3 regions of the Allokutzneria multivorans genome follow, and region 3 is predicted to be linked to each of the others. Evidence: riboswitches for the same ligand, from Rfam matches in the RefSeq annotation. Region 3 holds a riboswitch; each other region holds the start of a gene.

Region 1 (7,144 bases), on a different contig from region 3:
CGTCGCCCGCGCCGTTGCCCTCGAAGCGGACGGTGGCGGTGACGCCCTTGCGCTTCTGCTCCTCGACGAAGCGGGGGATCACCCAGTCCGTCACCCACCCGGCCTTGGCCGAGTTCTTGCCGCCCGCCACCGCGTTGCCGGTGATGGTCAGCGAGACCTCCTTGGCGTCGGCGTTGCGGGAGCTGTCTGCGCTCTGCGGCTGCCCTAGGCATCCGCTGAGCGCCGTCACGGCGGTCACGGCGGTCACTGCAACGAGCGCGGCTCTGCGTCGCATTCTCCGACCTTCCTCGTCGCTGAGCTGGTCCTGAGGTCGGCCATCCTCGATCAGTCCGACAACGATGACAAGGGCTGTTCCCAGACCGTTTCCCGGACCGCGCGGGCACCCGTCTTGATTGCTCAAGTGCCTTCTACCAGGCACAACAAGCCTTCGCATGCCCACACTTCGGCCTGGACGGAATGCAGAAGCTGTTAGCGCGCTCTACTTTTGCCCACGTTCTCCCGGTGTGGGCGTCGGCGCGTTGATCTCGGCGACGGGGTAGCGTGCCGTGCGTGGCTGTGCCAGATCCCGTCGATGCCCGTTTGCTCGCCCTGGTAGCGGAGGCGGGCCGTGCGGCCGTGCACGAGATCGCCGCGAGAGCGGGGATGGACCCGCGCGAGGTGGCCTCCCGGCTGATCGCGCTCTCCGCGACCGGCCTCCCGCTGCTCGTCGGCGTCGAGTGCGACCCCAACGGCCTGCGCGCCGCGCTCGCCCCTCCGCCGCCGCAACAACAGCAGCCGCACTGGGGCCACCCCGGTCAGCAGCAGCACCCGCATCCGCACCAGCCCGTGCACGGGACGCCGAGCGGCGCCTACCCGGTGCACGGCACGCCCAGCGGTCCCTACCCCGGCCCCAGCGGCCCGTACCCCGTGCACGGCGGCCACACCGGCGCGTACCCGCCGCAGGCCTTCCCGCAGAGCACCCCGTTCCCCGCGCAGCAGCACCCGCAGAGCACGCCGTTCCCGGTCCAGCCCCAGCAGCCGCCGCACCACCAGCCGCCCCAGCCGACGCAGCCGCCCCAGCCCGCCGACCCGGTGCTCAGCACGTGGGGTCCGCCGCAGAGCTCCTCGTGGGCGCGCGGTGACCAGCCCGCGCTGCCCGCCGGTCCGCGCACCGGCAAGGTCGGCACCACCCTGGAGACGATCGGCCTCGAAGGCGAGCAGCTCGGCATCCAGCTGGTCGAGGTCGTCGACCCGGCCGACTTCCTCTTCACCGCTGCGGGCTACCGCCTCCAGGAGGGTGAGCGCGCGGTCGTGGTGCACACCGAGCTGACCAACCGCGGCCAGATCCCCTTCGCCTCGCTGCCCGACCTGTACCTGGTGCTCATCACCACGGACGGCAGGCAGGTCTCCAAGGCCCCGGTCTCGCTGTCCTCCCGGCCGCCGCACCGCATCGGGGTCAACCCGGGCGAGACGGCGGGCGGCCACACCGTCTACGTGCTCCCCGAGTCCATCGACGTGGTCTCGGTGAAGTGGAGCGCGCGCTCCGACGACGACAAGCGCAGCCTCACCTGGTCCACCCTCGACTGACCCTCAACCTCTTCAGCGCCGACTGAACGACCCAATGTGGCATTGGTTACGTCTGACGAAACAAATGCCACATTGGGTACGCAAACGCGGGCGTCAGGATTCGGCGCGGAGGGCTTCGAGGGCGTCGGCGAGGTCGGCTGGGTACTCGGAGACGAACTGCACCCACTGGCCGTCAGCCGGGTGGTCGAAGCCGAGCGTGCGCGCGTGCAGCCACTGTCGCGTGATGTTGAGCCGCTTCGCCAGCACCGGGTCCGCGCCGTAGGTCAGATCGCCGACGCACGGGTGCTTCAGCGCGGAGAAGTGCACGCGGATCTGGTGGGTGCGCCCGGTCTCCAGCTTCACGTCGACCAGGGACGCCGCGCGGAAGGCCTCCATCACCTCGTAGTGGGTGATCGAGTCCTTGCCGCCGTTCATCACCGCGAACTTGTAGTCGTGCTTGGGGTGCCGGTCGATCGGCGCGTCGATGGTGCCGCGCGACGGGTCGGGGTGGCCCTGCACCAGGGCGTGGTAGCCCTTGTCGACCGTGCGCTCCTTGAACGCGCGCTTCAGCACGGAGTACGCGTGCTCGCTCTTCGCGACGACCATGACGCCGGTGGTGCCAGCGTCGAGTCGGTGCACGACGCCCTGCCGCTCGGCCGCGCCGGAGGTCGCGATGCGCACACCGGCCGCCGCGAGCCCGCCGACCACCGTGGGGCCGCTCCAGCCGGGGCTGGGGTGCACGGCGACGCCGACCGGCTTGTCGATCACGACGATGTCGTCGTCCTCGTGCAGCACGACCATGCCCTCGACCGCGATCGCCTGGATCTCGATGGGGCGCTCGGGCTCGGGCAGGGTGATCTCCAGCCAGGAGCCCGCGGTGAGCCGGTCGGACTTGCCGACGGGCTGGCCGTCGAGCAGCACATCGCCCTTCTCGGTCAGCCCGGCGACGACCGTGCGGGACAGGCCGAGCAGCTTCGACAGGCCCGCGTCGACGCGCATGCCCTCCAGGCCGTCCGGCACTGGCAGCGTTCGCGCGCTCACGACTGGGACTCCTTCTTCTTGGAAGACTTCTTCTCGATCATCGTGCCGTCGTACTCCCGGCCGAGCAGCGCCATCAGCACGATGAGCGCTCCACCGACGCAGATCGCCGAGTCGGCCACGTTGAACACCGGCCACACCGAGCCGTCCGGGGCGAACAGCGACAGGAAGTCGACGACGTGCCCGTGCAGGAAGCCCGGCGGGCGGAAGAGCCGGTCGCCGAGGTTGCCGAGGGCTCCGGCCAGCACCAGGCCCAGACCGGCCGCCCAGCCACCGGAGCGCAGGCGCGGCGCGAAGTACAGGATCGCCAGCACCACCGCCGCCATGATCAGCGACAGCACCCAGGTGTAGTCGGCGCCGATGGACCACGCCGCGCCGGGGTTGCGGACCAGCACCAGGTAGAGCCCGCCGCCGAACAGGCGCACCGGTTCCTGGCCCTCCAGGGACGCGACCGCCCAGAACTTGGTGACGATGTCCAGCGCCAGCACCACCGCGGCCAGCGCGGCGAACAAGCCGAGCCTGCGCGGTGGCGGCGGTGGTGTGCTCTCGGTGCTCACCGGGTCATTGTCGCTCACCCGGTCATTGTCGCTGATCAGAGATCGGCCAGGAACGGCGGCAGCGGCCGGGGGTCGTTGCGCGGGGTCCAGCGGCCGTCCACGAGCTCGTACTCCCACTTCGGGCCGTCCGCGACGATCCGCCGCAGCGCGCCGACCACGCGCGAGACGTGCTCGGAGTTGTTGCCCAGGCCCAGGCTGACGCGCAGCGCCCGGCCACCCTCGGAACCGCTCCCGGCGATCAGCCGCTTGGTGGCGATGTGGGCGCAGAACGCGCCGTCGCGCACGCCGATGCCGTACTCCGCCGACAGGATCGCGGCGAGCAGCCCGGCGTCGTGGCCGTCGACGGTGAAGCTGACAACGCCGACGCGGTCCGGCGCCTCGTCCCCGAACAGGGTCAGCTCGCGGAAGCCGGGCACCGTGGCCAGACCGGCCTTGAGCTGGGTGAACAGCTTGTCCTCGTGCGCCTTCACGTCCTCCCAGCGCTGCCGCGCCAGGACTCCGCAGGCCACGGCGAGCGCGTGCACGCCCACGACGTTGGGCGAGCCGGCCTCGTGCCGCTCGGGCACCTTCGACCAGCTCACGCCCAGGTGGTCGCCCCAGTCGACGACGTTGCGGGTGGCTCCGCCGCCGATCAGGTACGGCTCGGCCTGCTGGAGCCAGTCGGAGCGGCCGACCAGCGCGCCCGCGCCGAACGGGGCGTAGAGCTTGTGCCCGGAGAGCACGACGTAGTCCACCTCGGCGGCGCTGGCGTCCACCGGCCGGTGCGGAGCGAGCTGCGCCGCGTCGAGCACGGTCCGCGCGCCGTGCGAGTGCGCGCACCGGACGAGGTCGTTGACCGGCCACACCTCACCGGTCACGTTGGAGGCGCCGGTCAGCACCACCAGGCGCGGGCCGACCGGAGCGGACTTGAGCGCCTCGTCGAGCACGCGGACGGCCTCGGCGGGCGTCGCGGGGGTCTGCAACCGGTTCACCCGGGGACCGCGCCACGGCAGCAGCGCGGCGTGGTGGTCGGTGTCGAAGACGAAGACGCTGGTGCCCTTGGGAACGCTGCGCGCCAACAGGTTCAGCGAGTCGGTGGTGTTGCGGGTGAAGACCACGGCGTCGGTCTGGCGGGCTCCGACGAAGCGGCGGACGGCGTGCCGGGCCTGCTCGTAGATGCGGGTGCAGACCTGGGAGGCGAAGCCCGCGCCGCGGTGCACGCTGGCGTACCAGGGCAGCAGCTCGTCGACGGCGTCGCGGACCTGCTCCAGGCACGGGGCGCTGGCGGCGTGGTCGAGGTTCGCGTAGGGCACCAGCTCGCCCGTGACCAGCGGAACCGTCAGGCGCGAGCCCACGACGGAGGGAACCGAGGAACGGATGGGGGCGAACGCGAGCGACACAGCGACCTCCGTGAGTCCGTGGGACTCGCCGGGAGGGAGTCCGCGCTTGCTCACCGCGTTGCGCGGTGAACCAGGTCCTCACCTAGAGCACCCCACCGCGGTTGGAGGGTTGCCGACCAGCAAGCTAGGGCTTGTCGCTGGCACTCATGACCTTGCGATCGAAAGTAGCCGAGGACGCGCCAACGCGCCAGACCCCGTCCAGATCCTGGAACGCGACCTGCGCCACAGCTGACTGGAGCCGTTGCGGCGCAAGGGAATCAGTCCCCCGACTCGCCCTTCCAGCGCGCGTAGCGACCCGCGCGGTCGATGGCGCGGACCCGTCGTTCGGCGCCCTCGCGCACCTCCTCGGTGGCCACGATCAGCAGCTGGTCGCCCACCTGGATGCGCGTGGTGGGCTGCGGCGTGAACCCGGCCTTGCCGCGCACCACGAGGCTCACCGTCGCGCCGACGGGCAGCCTCAGCTCGGTGATGTAGACGCCGTGCAGCTTCGAGCCCTCCGGCACGCGCACCTGCAACAGCTCCGCGCCCAGCTCGTCCAGCGGCGCCGAGTCGACCTCGACCTGCTGCGGCTCACCTCGGCGCACGAGCCCGAGCATCCGCGCCACCAGCGGCAGCGTGGTGCCCTGGATCAGGGTCAGCACCACGACGAGCACGAACACCACGTCGATCAGCTGCTGCGCGCCGGGGACGTCCTGGGTCACCGGGATCAGCGCGAGCACGATCGGCACCGCGCCGCGCAGCCCCGACCACGACAGGAAGACCTGCTCCCGCCAGGGCACCCGGAACGGCAGCGCGGCGGCGAGCACCGACAGCGGCCTGGCGACCAGCACCAGCACCGCGCCGGTGATCAGCGCCGGGATGATCACGCTCGGCAGCCGCCCCGGCGAGGCGTAGAGGCCGAGCAGCACGAACAACCCGATCTGGGAGAGCCAGCCGAGCCCTTCGGCGAAGGACAGCGTGTCGCTGCGGTGCGGGAGCTTCGCGTTGCCCAGCACCAGTCCCGCGACGTAGGTGGCGAGCAGTCCCGAGGCGTGCAGCTCCTGGCCCGCCGAGTACGCGAGCACGCACACCGCGACTGTCGCAAGTGGATAGAGACCGGTCGCGGGCAACGCCGCGCGGCGCAACGCCTGACCGCCGAACCACCCCAGCGCGATGCCGACGACCGCGCCCACGCCGAGCTCGTAGACCACGAGCGCGGGTGTCCACCAACTGGCCGTCTCCGTGCTGGCGAGGAGGACGACCGCGATGTACACCGGCGCGTCGTTGAGACCCGACTCCAGCTCCAGGGTTCCGGAGATCCTGCGGTGCACACCGAGTCCGCGCAGAACGCTGAACACCGCGGCGGCGTCCGTCGAGGACACCACCGCGCCCCACAGCAACGCGGTCCGCCAGTCGAGGTCGAGCAGGTAGTGCAGGCCCGTCGCCGTGACGCCGATGCTCACCGCGACGGCCACAGTGGACATCGCGATGCCCAGTCCGAGCGCGGGTTTGACGTTGTGCCACCGCGTGGTCAGGCCACCTTCGGCGAGGATCACCACCAGCGCCGCGATGCCGAGGTTCTGCGTCAGCTGGGCGTCGCTGAACAGGATGCCGAAGCCCGCCTCGCCGAGTAACAGCCCGATCCCGAGGTAGAGCAACAACGACGGCAGGCCCAGCCGCACCGAGGCTCGCACGGCGAGCACCGCGATCAGCACGACCAGGGCGCCGATCCCGAGTCCCAGCGACAGCTCCGCCACACCGCCTCCATCGCACGTCCGGTGACCTGAGCCACCATTGTCGCTGCTCGCCGCAAGAATTCGGAGCCGATGAGAGTTCGCTCTCGGGTTTCGAATGCGGTGTAACCCTCATCCGAGCAGTTCGGCCAGCCTCCGCTCGGCGGCCGTGGTGCCCCCTGGAGCCAGATCGAGCGCGATCACCTTGTCCCGCCCGCGATCCCCGGCCACGATCGCGACGTCCTGTCGCCGCACGCCGAAAGCCTTCGCCACCGCGCGCCGCACGGCCTCATTGGCTTTTCCCTCAACAGCGGGCGCGGCGACCGAGACGACGAGCGCCGACCGCTCCCCCGCGTCCCACCGCCCGCCGACGGAGTCCTTGCGAGCACCCGGTTTCACGCGGACGGCGAACCTCACCCGTCCAGCCCCGTGCTCAGCACCTCGACCATCTCGTCGAGGTAGACCCGTTGCGCCGCAAGGGTTTCCGGCAACACACCGGGACTCATCCTGACCAGCTGGGCATGTCCGAGGTACGTCGAGTACGCGACCAGCGCGCGCCGCCGCGCCTTCGCCGGGGAGAACCCGAGCTCTCCGACGATCTCCGCGATGTAGTCCACCCGCCGCTCGGTCACCCGCCGCAGCACCGGCGCCACCAACGGATCGTCGCCCGCCGCCAGCACCGCCAGCTCGATCGAGGCGTCCTCGTCCTCGGTGATCACCTTCGTGATCAGCAACCGCAACCTGCGCAGCGGGTCCGGCTCGTCGCGCACGGCGCTGATCACCGCTTCCGTGTGCTCGGCCGCCCAGCGCTCCAACGTCGCCACGACGAGGGCGTCCCGGTTCGGGAAGTGGTGGTAGGCGCTGCCCTTGGTGGCGCCCAGGCGCACCGCGAGCGGCTCGATCGCCACCGCCC
Region 2 (7,144 bases), on a different contig from region 3:
TGGTCCCGCTGCACGTCACCGTGGACGACAGCACCGGTCTGGACGGTGTCGACATCACCCCGGCCAGCCTCGCCACGGCCCTGTCCGAGCGCCGTGCCGTCAGCACCTCCAGGCCCTCCCCTGAAGACGTTGCCGAGGTCTACCGGCGTGTGCTCGACAACGGCGCCGACTCAATCGTTTCCGTGCACCTGTCGCGCGAGCTGTCGGGCACGTGGGACGCGGCCCGGATCGCCGCTGAGCAGGTCGGCGGAGTGCGCGTGGTCGACTCCCGCTCCACCGCGATGGGACTGGGTTTCGCGGTGCTCGCGGCCGTGAAGGCTGCCAGCTCCGGCGCGTCCGGCGCCGACGTCGAGGCCGCCGCTGTCCGCACGGCGGCGCGCACGCGCACGTTCTTTTGCCTGGAGACGTTGGAGCACCTGCGTCGTGGCGGTCGCATCGGTCCCGCCGCCGCGCTCCTGGGCACAGCCCTCGCGGTGCGCCCGCTGCTGCACGTGCAGGACGGGCGCATCGTGCCGTTGGAGAAGGTGCGTACGACCAGCCGCGCGATGGCCAGGCTCGTCGACCTCGCGGCGGAGGCTGCGGGTGATGGGCCCGCAGGCGTTGCGGTGCACCACCTCTGCGCTCCGCAACGCGCTGCCGAGCTGGCGAGCAAGCTCGACGAGCGCATCGGTGACGGCGAGGGCTGCCTCATCTCCGAGGTGGGCGCTGTGATCGGAGCGCACACCGGACTGGGCGTGCTCGGCGTCGTCGTCCTCCCCGGCGGCCTCGCCTGAGCCCTCTGTCGATCATCGTCAACCGCCGCAAACCCGGCGCCTCATGAGGGTTTGCTGTTGTTGAAGACCGCCGAACCCGACGACCTGCGTGACGTGGCGGCCCAGCTCCCGGTTCCGCGTTGTGGCAACTCGTCGTGATGTGAGAGCGCTCCTTCGCGCAAGTCGTTGCCATAAAGCGAATTCGGGTGCGCTGGCCGAGCCCTAGCACGAACCCCTGACACACCAACGAAAACCGGGACCAGCAACGCCCGACTGGTCCACATCGCCGCTACTTGTCCACAGCCAGCCACATTCACCCGCCACCACCCCCACCACCTCCCTAACGTCGAAACGGTGACGAACCCCCACCTCGACCACCCAGCGGGCACGGCCAGGGTCAGGCAGGAGATCCTGGCGAAGAAGCGCCTGGCAGCCCTGTCCGGTCCGGCACCGCAGGACCCCGACCCACCGGCGGGACCAGTGGAGATCCACATCGGCCCCGCGCCCCGCATCGCCCTGCTCGACCGCCTGGTGCCGGAGTGGCTGCGCCGCGCGAGGCTGAACCCCGGCCGCTCCGGAGCGCTCGCGCTGGTGGCGGTCGCCGCCTTCGCCGCCCTCGTGGCCGTCCTGCTGTGGCCGGGCGGCGTCGCGGCCGAACCGGCGCCCGTGGTCTCGCCTCCCGTTGCGCCACAACAGAAAACGGCCCAGCTCGTGGTGAGCGTGGTGGGCCGGGTCGGCAAGCCCGGCCTGGTGTCGCTGCCGGAGGGCGCGCGGATAGCCGATGCCGTGCAGGCGGCCGGTGGAGTGTTGCCCGACGCAGACCCCGCGACGGTCAACTTCGCGAGGAAAATCAGCGACGGTGAGCAGATCGTCGTCGGCCTGCCCGCGCCGTCGGGGGAGTCCGGCCCGTCGGAGAGCGCGAAGATCAGCCTCAACACCGCGACCGTCCACCAGCTCGACGGTCTGCCGGGCGTGGGGCAGGTGACAGCGCAGCGGATCGTGCAGTGGCGCACCAGGCACGGGCGGTTCGCGTCCGTGGACCAGCTCCGCGAGGTGGACGGCATCGGAACTTCGCGTCTGGCGAAGCTCCGTGAGCTGGTGACGCTGTGATCCCGGCACAGCTGGACATCCGGCTCGTACCCGCCGCGGTCGCGGTCTGGGCGGTGGCACTGGTCGGGCTGCACCTCGGCTGGCTCGCCACGGTGCTGTGCGGCGTGCTGGCGGCAGCCTTCGCGTTCCTCGCGGTGTGGCGGGGAACGGGTGCGTGGGCCAACGGACTGCTCGCGGCGAGCGTCCTCGCGGGCGCGGCTGCGGTGGTCGTCACCAGCCACGCCCTGCCCGCCGCCACGCACCCGCTGCGCGAGCTCGCGAGCAAGGGTGCGACCGCGACGATCAGGGCGACGTTGTCCGAAGACCCAAGACCGTTGCGCACCAAGGGATACGCCGGTCGGCCCGCTGGTGCGGACCAGGTGGCGGTCCGCGCTCGGTTGAGCGATGAGCCGGGTGGTTCGGTGTTGCTGCTGGCTCCGGCGGTCGCGTGGTCGGCGTTGTTGCCGGAGCAGGAGGTCACGGCGACCGGAGCGCTGATCATGCCGCGCGGCGGGGACTTCACGGTGGCGGTGTTGCGGGTCCGGGGACCACCGATCGCTGTCGGCCCCGCGCCGAGCTGGCAGACCGCCGCTGATGGCGTGCGCGCCGGGCTCCGCGACGCCGCGAAGGTGCTTTCCCCGGAGCTCGCGGGGCTGCTTCCGGCATTGGTGGTCGGTGACACCGCTGGACTGTCTCCGCGCGTGGTGGAGGAGTTCCGGTTGTCCGGACTGGCCCACCTGTTGGCCGTGAGCGGGGCGAACCTGGCGATCGTGTGCGGCGCTGTCCTGCTGCTGTTCCGGTTGCTGACGGCAGGGCCACGATTGTCGGGCTTGGCGGCGGTGCTGGCTCTGGTCGGCTTCGTGGTGCTCGCGCGGCCCGAGCCCAGCGTGCTGCGCGCGGCGGTGATGGGCGGAGTGACGCTGCTGGCGTTGGTGTTGGGGCGCAAGGGTTCCGCGATTCCCGCGCTCGCCGGAGCCGTGATCGTGTTGCTGCTGTTCGATCCTGGACTGGCCAACACCGCGGGTTTCGCGTTGTCGGTGCTGGCGACCGCGGCACTGGTGATCCTCGCGCCGAGGTGGGCCGCGGCACTGCGCGATCGCGGAGTGCCGGTGGGGCTCGCCGAGGCCATCGCGGTTCCGGCGGCGGCACAGCTCGCCACGGCTCCGTTGATCGCGGCGCTGTCCGGAGAGATCAGCCTGGTGGCGATTCCGGCCAATCTGCTCGCGGCTCCCGTTGTGGCGCCTGCGACGGTGTTCGGTGTGCTCGCTGCGCTGGTCTCGACGGTGCACGAGGGCGCTGCGGAGCTTCTGGTCCACCTGGCGGGGCCCGAGGTGTGGTGGCTGATCACCGTGGGCAGACGTGCCGCCGCGGTGCCGGACAGCGGTGTTCCGTGGCCTTCCGGTGTGCTTGGTGGACTGCTGCTCGCCGCGCTGCTCGTTGTGGTCGTGTTGCTGCTGCGGAGCCGCCGGTTCCGGATCGTGTTGGTGCTCGGCGTGGTTGTGCTGGTGTTGACCGCGGTTCCGGTGAAGCTGCTCAAGCCGCAGTGGCCCGCTGACGGCTGGGCGGCGGTGGCGTGTGACGTCGGGCAGGGCGACGCCGTGGTGCTGGCGGTCGCTGAGCCCGGGCGCGCGGTCCTGGTCGACACCGGGCCAGAACCGTTGGCGGTCAACGCTTGTCTGGATCGGCTGGGCGTTGATCGCGTTCCTGTGGTGGTGCTGAGCCACCTGCACGCCGACCACATCGGCGGGCTCGCGGCGGTGCTCGCGGAGAGATCTGTGGGAGCGGTCGCGGTCGGGCCACTGAGAGAGCCCGCTTGGGCGATGAAGGAGGTGCGTGACACCGTTGCGGCGGCGGGAGTTCCGTTGATCGAACTGAGTCGCGGTCAGCGGCTGGAGTGGCCCGGGTTGGCGCTGGAGGTGCTGGCACCGCTGAGGTCTCCGGCACCGCGGACTTCGGAGACACCCTTGCCGGGGACCGTGGTCAACGACGCCTCACTGGTGCTGCGGGCGCACACACCAGCGGGGCGGATGTTGCTGACCGGAGACATCGAACTGGCCACGCAAGCCGAGCTGCTGGCGTCCACAGTGGACGTCAGCGCGGACGTGCTCAAGGTGCCGCACCACGGGTCCCGCTACAGCCTGCCCCGGTTCCTGGGCGCGGTGCGGCCCCGAGTCGCGTTGATCTGCGTGGGCGCGGGCAACGACTACGGCCACCCGAGCCCACTGGTCCTGCACTCGCTCGCCGGAGTGCGCGTCCTGCGCACCGACCTGGACGGTGACGTCGCCGTTCTGGCCACCCGCGATGGTCTGGCGACCGCACGGAGAGGAGAACCACGGCCACCGCCCAGGCGGTGAGCGCTTGCCAGTGACGCTTTGCCGGTGACGCTTTGTCTGTGACCTGTCAGAGGCCGTGACCTGTCAGAGGCCGAGTGCTTCGCGGACGGCGGCGCTCGACGGCGGCACGGTGGCGCGCGGGCCGATCTTGTCCTCCACCGCGTCGAGGGTCTTCAGGCCGTCGCCGGTGATCAGCAGGACGGTCTCGGCGTCCGGGTCGAGCTGGCCGGACTCGATGAGCTTCTTCGCCGTCGCGACGGTCACGCCGCCCGCGGTCTCGGCGAAGATGCCCTCGGTGCGGGCCAGCAGGCGGATCGCGTCGACGACCTCCTCGTCGCTGACGTGCTCCACCGAACCTCCGGTGCGGCGCACGGTGTCCAGCACGTAGGGACCGTCGGCGGGAGCACCGATCGCCAGTGAGCGGGCGATCGTGTCCGGCTTCACCGGCTGGATCACGTCGTGGCCCGCCTGGAACGCGGCGGCGACGGGGGAGCAGCCGGTGGCCTGGGCGCCGAAGACCCGGTACGGGGTCGGCTCCACCAGGTCCAGCTCACCCAGCTCGCGGAAGGCCTTGTCCACCTTGGTCAACTGCGAACCGGAGGCGACCGGCACGACGATCTGCTGCGGCAGGCGCCAGCCGAGCTGCTCGGCGACCTCGTAGCCGAGGGTCTTGGAGCCCTCCGCGTAGTACGGGCGGACGTTGACGTTGACGAACGCCCAGTCCTCGTGGTCGGCGGCCAGCTCGGTGGCCAGCCGGTTCACGTCGTCGTAGTTGCCGTCGACGGCGATCAGCGCACCGTCGTACACGGCGGTGGTGAGCACCTTCGCGCGCTCGAGAGAGGAGGGGATCAGCACGACCGACTCCCAGCCCGCCCGCGCCGCTGCCGCGGCGACGGCGTTGGCCAGGTTGCCGGTGGAGGGGCAGGCCAGCACGGTGAACCCGAGCTGGCGCGCGGCGGCGAGCGCCACCGCGACCACGCGGTCCTTGAAGGAGTGCGTGGGGTTGCCGGTGTCGTCCTTCACCCACAGCTTGCGCACGCCGAGCGCGGCGGCCAGGCGGTCGGCCTTGACCAGCCGGGTCAGGCCCGGATCGGTGTTGGGGTGCTCCTGGACGTCCGAGGGCACCGGAAGGAGGTTGCGGTAGCGCCAGATGGAGCGGGGCCCCGCCTCGATCTCCGCGCGGGTGATCTTGCCGAAGTCGTAGCCGACCTCAAGGGGGCCGAAACACTCCGCACACGCGAACTCCGCGGCGAGCGGCACCTCGTTGCCGCATTCGCGGCACACCAGGGCGCGGGCCGGGCCGAGGTCGAACTGGTGGGCGCTGCGGCGCGCCTCGATGGTCGTCATCGCGAGGTCTCTCCTCATCTTTCCCGCTCGTGCGGGCCGGATTTGGCACCGTGATCGCCGGTGGCCTCGCGGAGATCCCGCGTGGTCTGGCGTCGGTTGCCGGGGTGTCGTAGGGCCGATCCCTCTACCCCTCTGGATGAGCTGTTCAGTTGTGGTGGTGCTGTGCGGAGGCGCGCCCTTCGGCGGCCGTCCGGTGGTCACGCTACGGCAACGTCCCACGGGAGAGCCACCGTTGCCCATGATGCGGGACGTGCGCGGCGGCCGCGCCGTCCGACCCTCGTGCGAGGATGGCGCGGTGAGTGCTCCCGCCGCAGCGCCAGCCCCGTTGCACCTGGTCATCGGAGAGGAAGAGCTCCTCGTCGAGCGGTCCGTGCGGGCCACGCTGGACGCCGCGAGGCAGGCCGATCCGGAGGCCGAGCTGCGCCGGGTCCGGGTGACCGATCTCACCCCTCCCGAACTGGTCGAGCTGCTCAGCCCCTCGCTGTTCGCGGAGGGCAGGGTGATCGTGCTGGAGGCGGCCCAGGACGCGGGCAAGGAGATCGCCGAGGCGGTGCTCTCCTACATCCGCGACCCCGCCGAGGGCGTGACCCTGGTCCTCACGCACACGGGGGGCGGGCGCGGCAAGCTCGCCAAGGAGCTGCCCGCCGCGTTGCGCAAGGCGGGGGCGGCGGTCGCGGAGTGCGCGAAGCTGACCAAGGCCAGTGACCGGGAATCCTTTGTGCGCAACGAGGTTCGGCGCGCGGGTGGCAAGATCGACGGGCCCGCGCTCGCGGCGCTGATGGAGACGGTCGGCAACGATCTGCGCGAGTTGGCGGCCGCGGCCTCGCAGCTCGTCGCGGACACCGGCGGCAAGGTCGACGAGCAGGCGGTGCGCCGTTACCACCGCGGCCGTGCCGAGATGACCGGCTTCGCGGTGGCGGAGAAGGCCGTTACCGGCGACCGCACCGCCGCGCTGGAATCGCTGCGCTGGGCGTTGCAGCTGGGCGTTCCGCACGTGCTGCTCGCCGACGCGCTGGCCGACGCGGTGCGCACCATCGCCAGGGTGGCCGGAGTGGGGCGGGCGGACCCGTTCCAGCTCGCGGGTCAGCTCGGCATGCCGCCGTGGAAGGTCAAGAAGGCGCTCGGCCAGGCGCAGGGCTGGTCCCCGGAGGGCCTCGTCGAGGCGATGGGACTCGTCGCCACCCTCAACGCGGAAGTGAAGGGCATGGCCGCCAGCGCGGACTACGCGGTGGAGCGCGCCGTGCTCAAAGTGGCCGCCGCGCGCAACCGCCGCTGAAGCGGGACGTACAGGACGCAACGGACACATCCGGCGAGCGGTCGCGGGGGTTCCTCCGCCAGCGGCACGCCGAGGAACCCCCGCTTGCTCCGCCCTGCCGGGAAAATCCCAGCTCAGAAGCGGAAGATCGAGCCCGTCGCCGCCAGTGCGAGGCAGCTGTTGGCGTAGGCGGCCCGGTGGCTGACCGGCCGTCCACGCCAGAAACCGCTCGCGCTCACAGTGCGAGGTGCATATTCCTTCGTGCACTGTGGATGTGGACCGACATTCAATCGGGTGAAGTTTCCGTCGACCTCCGCCAGCTGAGGGCAGGCCGCGGCGGCGAACGGGTGGTTACCGCCCGTGGGGTC
Region 3 (7,144 bases):
CGGCCTTCTCCACCACGAGCGCGGTCTTGAGGTCGAGCTTGGCCTCCAGCTGGTAGTTGCCGTTGACCACGGCGGCGTCGGCGTCGTCCAGGCTGCGCGGCAGCTGGGCCGCCTCGGTCTCCAGCAGCTCGACCCGCTTGGGGTTCTCGGCGACGTCCTGCTTGGTGGCCTTGGCCTCGGTGCCCGGCTTGAGCTTGATCAGGCCGGTGGAGGCGAGCAGGTTCAGCGAGCGGGCGAGGTTGCTCGGGTCGTTGGGCAGCGCGACCTTGGCGCCCTGCGGCAGCTCCTCGATCTTCTTGACCTTCTTGGAGAACACCGCGAGCGGCTCCACGTGCACGGGGGCGACGGACTGGAGCTTGATGTTGCGCGCGCCGGTGAACTCCTCCAGGTAGGGCTTGTGCTGGAAGTAGTTGGCCTCCAGCTGGCCCTCGGCGAGCGCGGTGTTCGGCGTGACGTAGTCGCTGATCTCGACGACGTCGACCTTGATGCCCTTGTCCTTGGCCAGGTTGTCCGCGACGTAGCGCAGGATCTCGGCGTGCGGGACGGGGCTCACGCCGACGCGGATGGCGGCGTTGGGGTCCTTCGCGGGGTCCGCACCTCCGCAGGCACCCAGCAGGAGAGCGCTGGCGGTGACGACTGCGGCGGCGGCGAGCGTGCGGATACGACGCATGGGAATTCGTTGTCCTTAAAGAGAAGAAGAGGCTCAGGCGGTGACCCGGCGACGGCGGTCGATGCCGCGCGAGCCGAGGTCGAAGAGGAACTGCACGAGGCGGGCGAAGACGCCGAGCACCACGACGGTGCTGATCAGCACCTTGGTGTCGAAGCGCTGGTAGCCGTAGCGGATCGCGAGGTCACCGAGACCGCCGCCGCCGACCACGCCCGCCATGGCGGAGTAGCCGATCAACGCGATCACGGTGACGCCGATCCCGGCGACCAGTGCGGGCGCGGCCTCGCGGAGCAGCACGCCGCGCACGATGTGCGGCTTGGTTGCCCCGGTGGTGATCGCGGCCTCCACGACGGAGGTGTCCACCTCGCGCAGCGCGCCTTCGACGAGCCTGGCGAGGAACGGGATCGCGCCGACCGTCAGCGGAACGACGGCCGCGGTGCTGCCGAGCGTGGTGCCGACGATCGAGCGCGTCACCGGGAGCAACGCGATCAGCAGGATCACGAACGGCAGTGACCTGCCGATGTCCACGACGAAGTTGAGCAACCGGTAGGTCAGCGCCTGCGGGCGCAGTCCTCCCGGCGAGGTGACGTGCAGCAGCACGCCCAGCGGCAGGCCGCCGATCAACGCGAACACGGCGGAGAGGGCCACCATGTACAGCGTCTCCCACCCCGTTTCCGCGAGCAGCTCAAAGACGGTGGACCAGGGTGTTTCGGTTCTCACGCAGCAGTCCCCGCAACCAGGGTGGGCTTGTGGCGGACGACGGCGCCGCGCTCGCCGATCCACTTGAGGGCGGCGTCGGCCCGCTCGCCGTTGAGCGCGATGCGGAAGCGGGCGACGGGGGTGTCGTTGAGCCGGGTCATGCCACCGCCGAGCAGCGACAGCTCGACGTCGTGGCGGCTCGCGGCCTCCGGCAACAGCGCGCCGACCGCGGCGAAGCCGACCAGCACCACGTCGGCAACCCGGTCGTACTTGGCGGTGTGCTGTTGGGAGACCTGGTCCAGCTCGGGCAGCAGCGCCGAGGCGGTGCGGCTGCCGGGCTCGGAGATCAGGTCGAGGACCTTGCCGTTCTCCACGACGCGACCGTGCTCCAGCACGGCGATGTCGTCGCAGATCCGGCGGACCACGGCCATGTCGTGGGTGACCACCAGGACCGTGAGGCCCAGTTCGGAGCGCACGCGGTCGAGCACGGTCAGCACGGAACCGGTGGTCTCCGGGTCCAGCGCCGAGGTCGGCTCGTCGGCCAGCAGCACCGAGGGGCTCGCGGCGAGCGCGCGGGCGATGGCCACCCGCTGCCGCTGACCACCGGAGAGCTGGTCGGGGTAGTTCGCCGCCTTGTCCGACAGGCCAACGAGTTCCAGCAGTTCGGCCACCCGCTGCTTGCGCTGCGGACCGGGCACCTTCGCGGCTTCCAGGGGGAGCGCGATGTTGCCCGCCGCCGTGCGCTGGCGCAGCAGGGAGTCGTTCTGCGGGACGACGCCGATCTGCCTGCGGGCCGCGCGCAGCGAAGCGCCGGAGAGGCTGACCAGGTCGGTGCCGTCCACCCGGATCGAGCCGGAGTCCGGCTGCTCCAGCAGCGCGATGCAACGGGCCAGGGTCGACTTGCCGGCACCGCTGGTGCCGACGACGCCGAGGATCGTGTTGGCGGGAACCTCCAGGGAGACGCCGTCCAACGCGCGGACCTCGCCCCCCTTTCCGGGAAAGCTCTTGGTCAGGTTCTCAACAGTGATCACGATATGACTCCATGGCACGGCTGCCGCTCGTGACGGCAGCGCTCCGAGACCGTCCACAGTGGACGGTTAAGGGGGTGGGGTGTGAGAGGTGGTCAGGCGGCGGCGCGGAATGCGCGGCGACAGCCACTCACCGTGCGGAGGCACTGGTCGACACAGCGTCGACGGACCAGGTTGGGTCGACGTGCGGACATCGGCTGGCGAGACATGAGGACTCCATCGGTCCTGGCGTTAGCACCTGCCCGTTTCCGGGTGGTTGCTGCGGCGTCGCTGAGCCAGGTCTCTCGGCCGCTCGGGATGGATTGCTGCGAACAGTAGAACCGACGATGACGGACAGAGGCAAGTCGTTTCGGGTCTCAAGCGGTGGATCGTTCGGCACGTCACACTCACGGCCGAACGTGCAGGTGAACGCGCCGCGAACGTGAACTATTCCCGAATGGTGATACCAGTCTCAGAGTGAGGTACGGGCCTGCGCGATGCGCGCGAAGTCCACGACGTCCAACTGCTCCCCGCGCGTCGAGGGGTCGATGCCCGCCGCGACGAGACACTGCTCCGCAACGGCGGCGGAGCCCGCCCAGCCGGCGAGCGCGGCCCGCAACGTCTTGCGCCGCTGCGCGAAAGCCGCGTCCACCAACGAGAAAACGGCCTGGCGGTCCACAGTGGACGGTTCTTCTCTTCGCACGAAGGACACCAGCGCCGAGTCCACGTTGGGCACCGGCCAGAACACCGCGCGCGGCACCGGTCCGGCCTTGCGCACATCGGCGTACCAGGCGGCCTTGACGCTGGGCACGCCATAGATCTTGCTGCCGGAGCGCGCCGCGAGGCGGTCTGCGACCTCCGCCTGGACCATCACGAGCCCGCGCTTCAACGACGGCAGCTCGGCCAGCAGGTGCAGCACGACGGGAACGGAGACGTTGTACGGCAGGTTCGCCACGAGCGCGGTCGGCGGCTGCGCGAAGTCCGCGGCGGTGACCCTCATGCCGTCGGCCGGCAGGACGGTCAGCCTGTCCGCGTGGGCGGGGGCCTGCTCGGCAGCGGTCTGCTCCAGGCGGGACGCGAGCACGGGATCGATCTCGACCGCCACCACGGCCTTGCACGCGTCCAGCAGCGCCAGCGTCAACGAGCCGAGCCCCGGGCCGATCTCCAGCGCCACGTCGTCCTCGGTGAGGTTGGCGCCGTTGACGATCCTGCGCACGGTGTTCGGGTCGTGCACGAAGTTCTGGCCCAGCTTCTTCGTCGGCCGAACCCCCAGCTCTCCGGCCAGTCGCCGCACATCGGCGGGCCCGAGCAGCCGCACATCCCCTACCCGCTCATCCACACCCGAACCCTAGCCGTTGCACCGAACGACCCGTTCAGTGCGTTGAGCGCACTGAACGGGTCGTTCAGGGAGTTCACCGCACCAAAGGCGGCGTTGATCATGAGCGAGCGTGGGGTCAGCGGAGGCCGAGTTTGGCGGAGCAGTGCGGCCAGGCGCTGTAGCCACCGCGGCGGTCGCGGACCTTGGTGGCGATCGCGATCTGCTGTTCGCGCGATGCCTGGCTGGCCACCGGAGCGTAGGCGCCGCCGCCGTAGGCCTGCCACGTCTGCCGGTCGAACTGCAGGCCGCCGTGGTACTTGCCGTTGGCGCTGACGATCGACCAGTTGCCGGTGGCCTCGCACTGCGCGAGCCGGTCCCACACCGCGGCGTCGGCGATCGGCTTGGTGCCGACCTTGATCTTGCGCGGCTTGGGCTCCTTGAGGACCTTGCTGCGCAGTTCCTTCTTCTCGGTGCGCTTGCCGTTGACGGTGATCACCTTGAAGGTGACCTCCTTCTCGCCCGGCTCGCCCTCCTCGATGACTTCCTTCTCGCCCTTGTTCATCGAGGAGTCTTCCTGCTTCTCCTCGGGCGGGTCGATCTTGACCTTCTCGACCACCTCGGTGAAGCGGCTCCTGGTCACCTCGACGGTCATCTTCTCGCCGGTGAGCGGGGTCTTCGGCTCGGGCTTGACGGTGTCGTCCTGTTCGAGGGCGACGTTCTGCTCGCGGAGCAGGTCCTCGACGGAGGTGGCGTTGGTGGCCACCTCGCGCGGCTGCTGGCCGCCGTCGAGGAGGGTGATGAGCTTGGCGGTCTTGAGGTCCAGTGCCATGCCCTCCAGCGGGATGCGCTGGTGGCGGTCGGCGGAGAGCAGGGCGCCGTCGTGGCGCATGCCGAGGTGGCGCATGGCCTCGTCGACGGTCAGCGCGGTGGTCCACACCTCGCGCTTGCGGCCGTCCACGGTGAGCATGAGCTTGCGGCCGCGCTTGAGCACGATCCGGCTGCCGTCGATGATCGAGGCGTGCGCGGCGGGGGCGAGCGCGTCCTTGGCGCCCGCGCTCAGCCCGGCGCTGTCCAGCGCGCCGTCGACGGTGCCTGCGAAGGTGTGCACCTGGCGCTGCTCGTCGTCGACGGTGATCGTGATCGTCTTGTCCATCGCGATGGCGGTCGCTCCGCCGGTGGTGACGACCAGGAGGGTGGCGGCTGCTGCCGCCCTGACCATCGTGCTCTTCACAGGTGGTCCAGACGTCGGGCGTCCGGGCAGGGGCGAACGGTCGTGCGGGTCGCCGTCGTTCCCCCGACAGGACTCCGGCGCCTCCCCCACCCAGGTGGGGGTCAGACCGCCCGAGATGTCCCCACCCCGGCTGTCGGTCACGGGACCGTAATCGACAACGGCGTCGTCGACAACCACCGGGATCTCGACCGTGCGCTCGGTCACGTCCTCGGGATGCTCGTAGCCGGGATCAGTCACGGAGCGACTACCTCCTGGAACCGGAAGACCCGTTCAGCGGTGGCGGTGGTGGCCGCGGCCAGCTCGGCGAGGTCGTCCCCGCGCAGCTCTGCGAGGCCGCGCAGGGTGTACGCGACGCAGTACGGCTCGTTGGGCCTGCCCCGGAACGGGTGGGGGGTGAGGAAAGGGGCGTCGGTCTCGACGAGCAGCTGCTCGACCGGGACCAGCAGGGCTGCCTCGCGCAGCGCCTTGGCGTTGCGGAAGGTCACCGCGCCCGCGAAGGACAGCACGTAGCCGGTGTCCACGCAGCGGCGGGCGAAGTCCGCGTCACCGGAGAAGCAGTGGAAGACGACCGTGTCCGGCGCGCCCTCCTCGTCGAGCACGCGCAGGACGTCCTCGTGCGCGTCGCGATCGTGGATCATCAGCGGCTTGCCGACCCGTTTGGCCAGGTCGATGTGCCAGCGGAAGGCCTCGGCCTGCGCGTCGTGCGGCGAGTAGTCCCAGTAGTAGTCCAGGCCGGTCTCGCCGATCGCCACGACCTTCGGCTGACCGGCGAGCTTCTCCAGCTCGGCGCGGTCGGCGTCGGTGAACACCGAGGTCCTGGTCGGGTGGATGGCGACGGCGGCGAAGACGCGCTCGTCCCACGTCGCGGCCTCAGCTGCCCAGCGCGCGGCGGCCAGGTCGTCCGCGACGGTGATCGCCCGCGCGACGCCGACGGAGTTCGCCCTGTCCATGGCGGCAGCGACGTCCTGCGCGGTCACGCAGCCGCACGCGTCCAGATGGGTGTGCGAGTCCACGGCAGGGGCCGGGAGCGGTTCGGGGAGCGGCGGGCGTTCGCCCTTGCGTTCCCCGCTCACCTCGGCACCGCCGGGCAGTGACGGGGAGTCAGCACACGGGTGCACACGGCCGCACAGCCTACGGTTCGCGGAGTTGGTCGCCTTATCCGGCTCCGTCCTGGTGAGGTTCTCTCAGCTCTTCTCCCTTCTCCTCGTGTGGGCGATGATCGTCTGCGGTGTTCTTCCGCGGCTGCGTGATCCAGGCGCAGCCGTTGTGCGTCGGCTCGTCCAGTGTGGGTGTGCGGCAGGCCGAGCACACTGAGGTTTTCTTCAGGATTTCGCTGTGGTCGTCCACCGGGGTTTCGCTGGTTTTCCTCAGTGACGCGGCGGTCCCGGCTTCCTAATCTCCATGGTGTGCGCGGCAACAGCGCCGTGGTCCGATCCCACGCGCTGAAATTCACACAACGGCGCAGGACCTACCAGCGGCGGGATTCCTGGCCCATGATGGGCGATCGTGCGAGTCGTTGCCTGGCCTCTGGTCTCCGACACCGCGCCGGAGCGGGTGTTCCGGCGCTTGTCGGAGCGCGCGTCGGCACTCGGCATCGCCCCACCGGCGGCGCTGGTCGGAGACTGGTTCGGCTCGCGTGCGGTGCTCGCCCCGACGCTGTCGGCCCGGCCGGTCGACGACGCCGAGGCGTTCGCGATCCCCGGACAGCAGCCCTCCGTCGCGGTGACCTCGGCCCCGGCCGACGCGATCGGTGGCGGGTGGTTCGGTTACCTCGGCTACGGGTTGACCGATCCAGGGGTGTGGGAGCGGCCGAGGAGGCTACCGAACGTTGTGTGGGGCTGGGCGGATCACGTGCTGCGCCAGGACCGGCGTGGGCGGTGGTGGTTCGAGGCGCTCGTGCCCGACGGGCAGTCAGCACCGGATCAGCTGGCGGCCGAGCTGATCGCGCTCGTCGATCGCGGCGAGGACCCGCCCGTGCGTCCGTGGGTGGTCGACCGCCTCGCGCGGCCGTCCGCCGAGCTGCACATGGACGCCGTGCGCGCCTGCGTCGCGGCGATCGGTGAGGGCGAGATCTTCCAGGCGAACGTGTGCTCGGAGTTCTCCGCCGCGTTCACCGGTGAACCCGCCGAGGTCTACGCGGCCGGGGTCGGCAGGCTGAGGCCGACCCGATCCGCGTACCTGGCGGGCGATTGGGGCGCGCTGTCCTCGTTCTCGCCGGAGTT

What was found. Region 3 has a riboswitch for S-adenosylmethionine ahead of ABD798_RS10155 (methionine ABC transporter ATP-binding protein). Riboswitches for the same ligand answer to the same signal wherever they lie in the genome.
Region 1: another riboswitch for S-adenosylmethionine. It lies ahead of ABD798_RS29025 (aminotransferase class V-fold PLP-dependent enzyme); the one in region 3 lies ahead of ABD798_RS10155 (methionine ABC transporter ATP-binding protein).
Region 2: another riboswitch for S-adenosylmethionine. It lies ahead of thrC (threonine synthase); the one in region 3 lies ahead of ABD798_RS10155 (methionine ABC transporter ATP-binding protein).

What each region holds. Positions count from the first base shown of each region.
Region 1 is NZ_BAABAL010000019.1:243,252-250,395, forward strand. It holds gene ABD798_RS29005 (extracellular solute-binding protein) at 1-274, opposite strand, end outside; gene ABD798_RS29010 (AsnC family protein) at 550-1,566, shown strand; gene ABD798_RS29015 (RluA family pseudouridine synthase) at 1,660-2,586, opposite strand; gene lspA (signal peptidase II) at 2,583-3,158, opposite strand; gene ABD798_RS29025 (aminotransferase class V-fold PLP-dependent enzyme) at 3,176-4,519, opposite strand; SAM riboswitch class IV at 4,557-4,671, opposite strand; gene ABD798_RS29030 (potassium/proton antiporter) at 4,777-6,255, opposite strand; gene ABD798_RS29035 (DUF167 domain-containing protein) at 6,364-6,648, opposite strand; gene ABD798_RS29040 (TetR/AcrR family transcriptional regulator) at 6,645-7,144, opposite strand, start outside.
Region 2 is NZ_BAABAL010000017.1:423,254-430,397, forward strand. It holds gene ABD798_RS22915 (DegV family protein) at 1-773, shown strand, start outside; gene ABD798_RS22920 (ComEA family DNA-binding protein) at 1,107-1,862, shown strand; gene ABD798_RS22925 (DNA internalization-related competence protein ComEC/Rec2) at 1,859-4,195, shown strand; gene thrC (threonine synthase) at 4,259-5,521, opposite strand; SAM riboswitch class I at 5,533-5,664, opposite strand; gene holA (DNA polymerase III subunit delta) at 5,817-6,797, shown strand; gene ABD798_RS22940 (SSI family serine proteinase inhibitor) at 6,911-7,144, opposite strand, start outside.
Region 3 is NZ_BAABAL010000006.1:98,680-105,823, forward strand. It holds gene ABD798_RS10145 (MetQ/NlpA family ABC transporter substrate-binding protein) at 1-670, opposite strand, end outside; gene ABD798_RS10150 (methionine ABC transporter permease) at 704-1,387, opposite strand; gene ABD798_RS10155 (methionine ABC transporter ATP-binding protein) at 1,384-2,397, opposite strand; SAM riboswitch class I at 2,608-2,698, opposite strand; gene rsmA (16S rRNA (adenine(1518)-N(6)/adenine(1519)-N(6))-dimethyltransferase RsmA) at 2,846-3,712, opposite strand; gene ABD798_RS10165 (resuscitation-promoting factor) at 3,828-5,159, opposite strand; gene ABD798_RS10170 (TatD family hydrolase) at 5,156-5,995, opposite strand; gene ABD798_RS10175 (aminodeoxychorismate synthase component I) at 6,429-7,144, shown strand, end outside.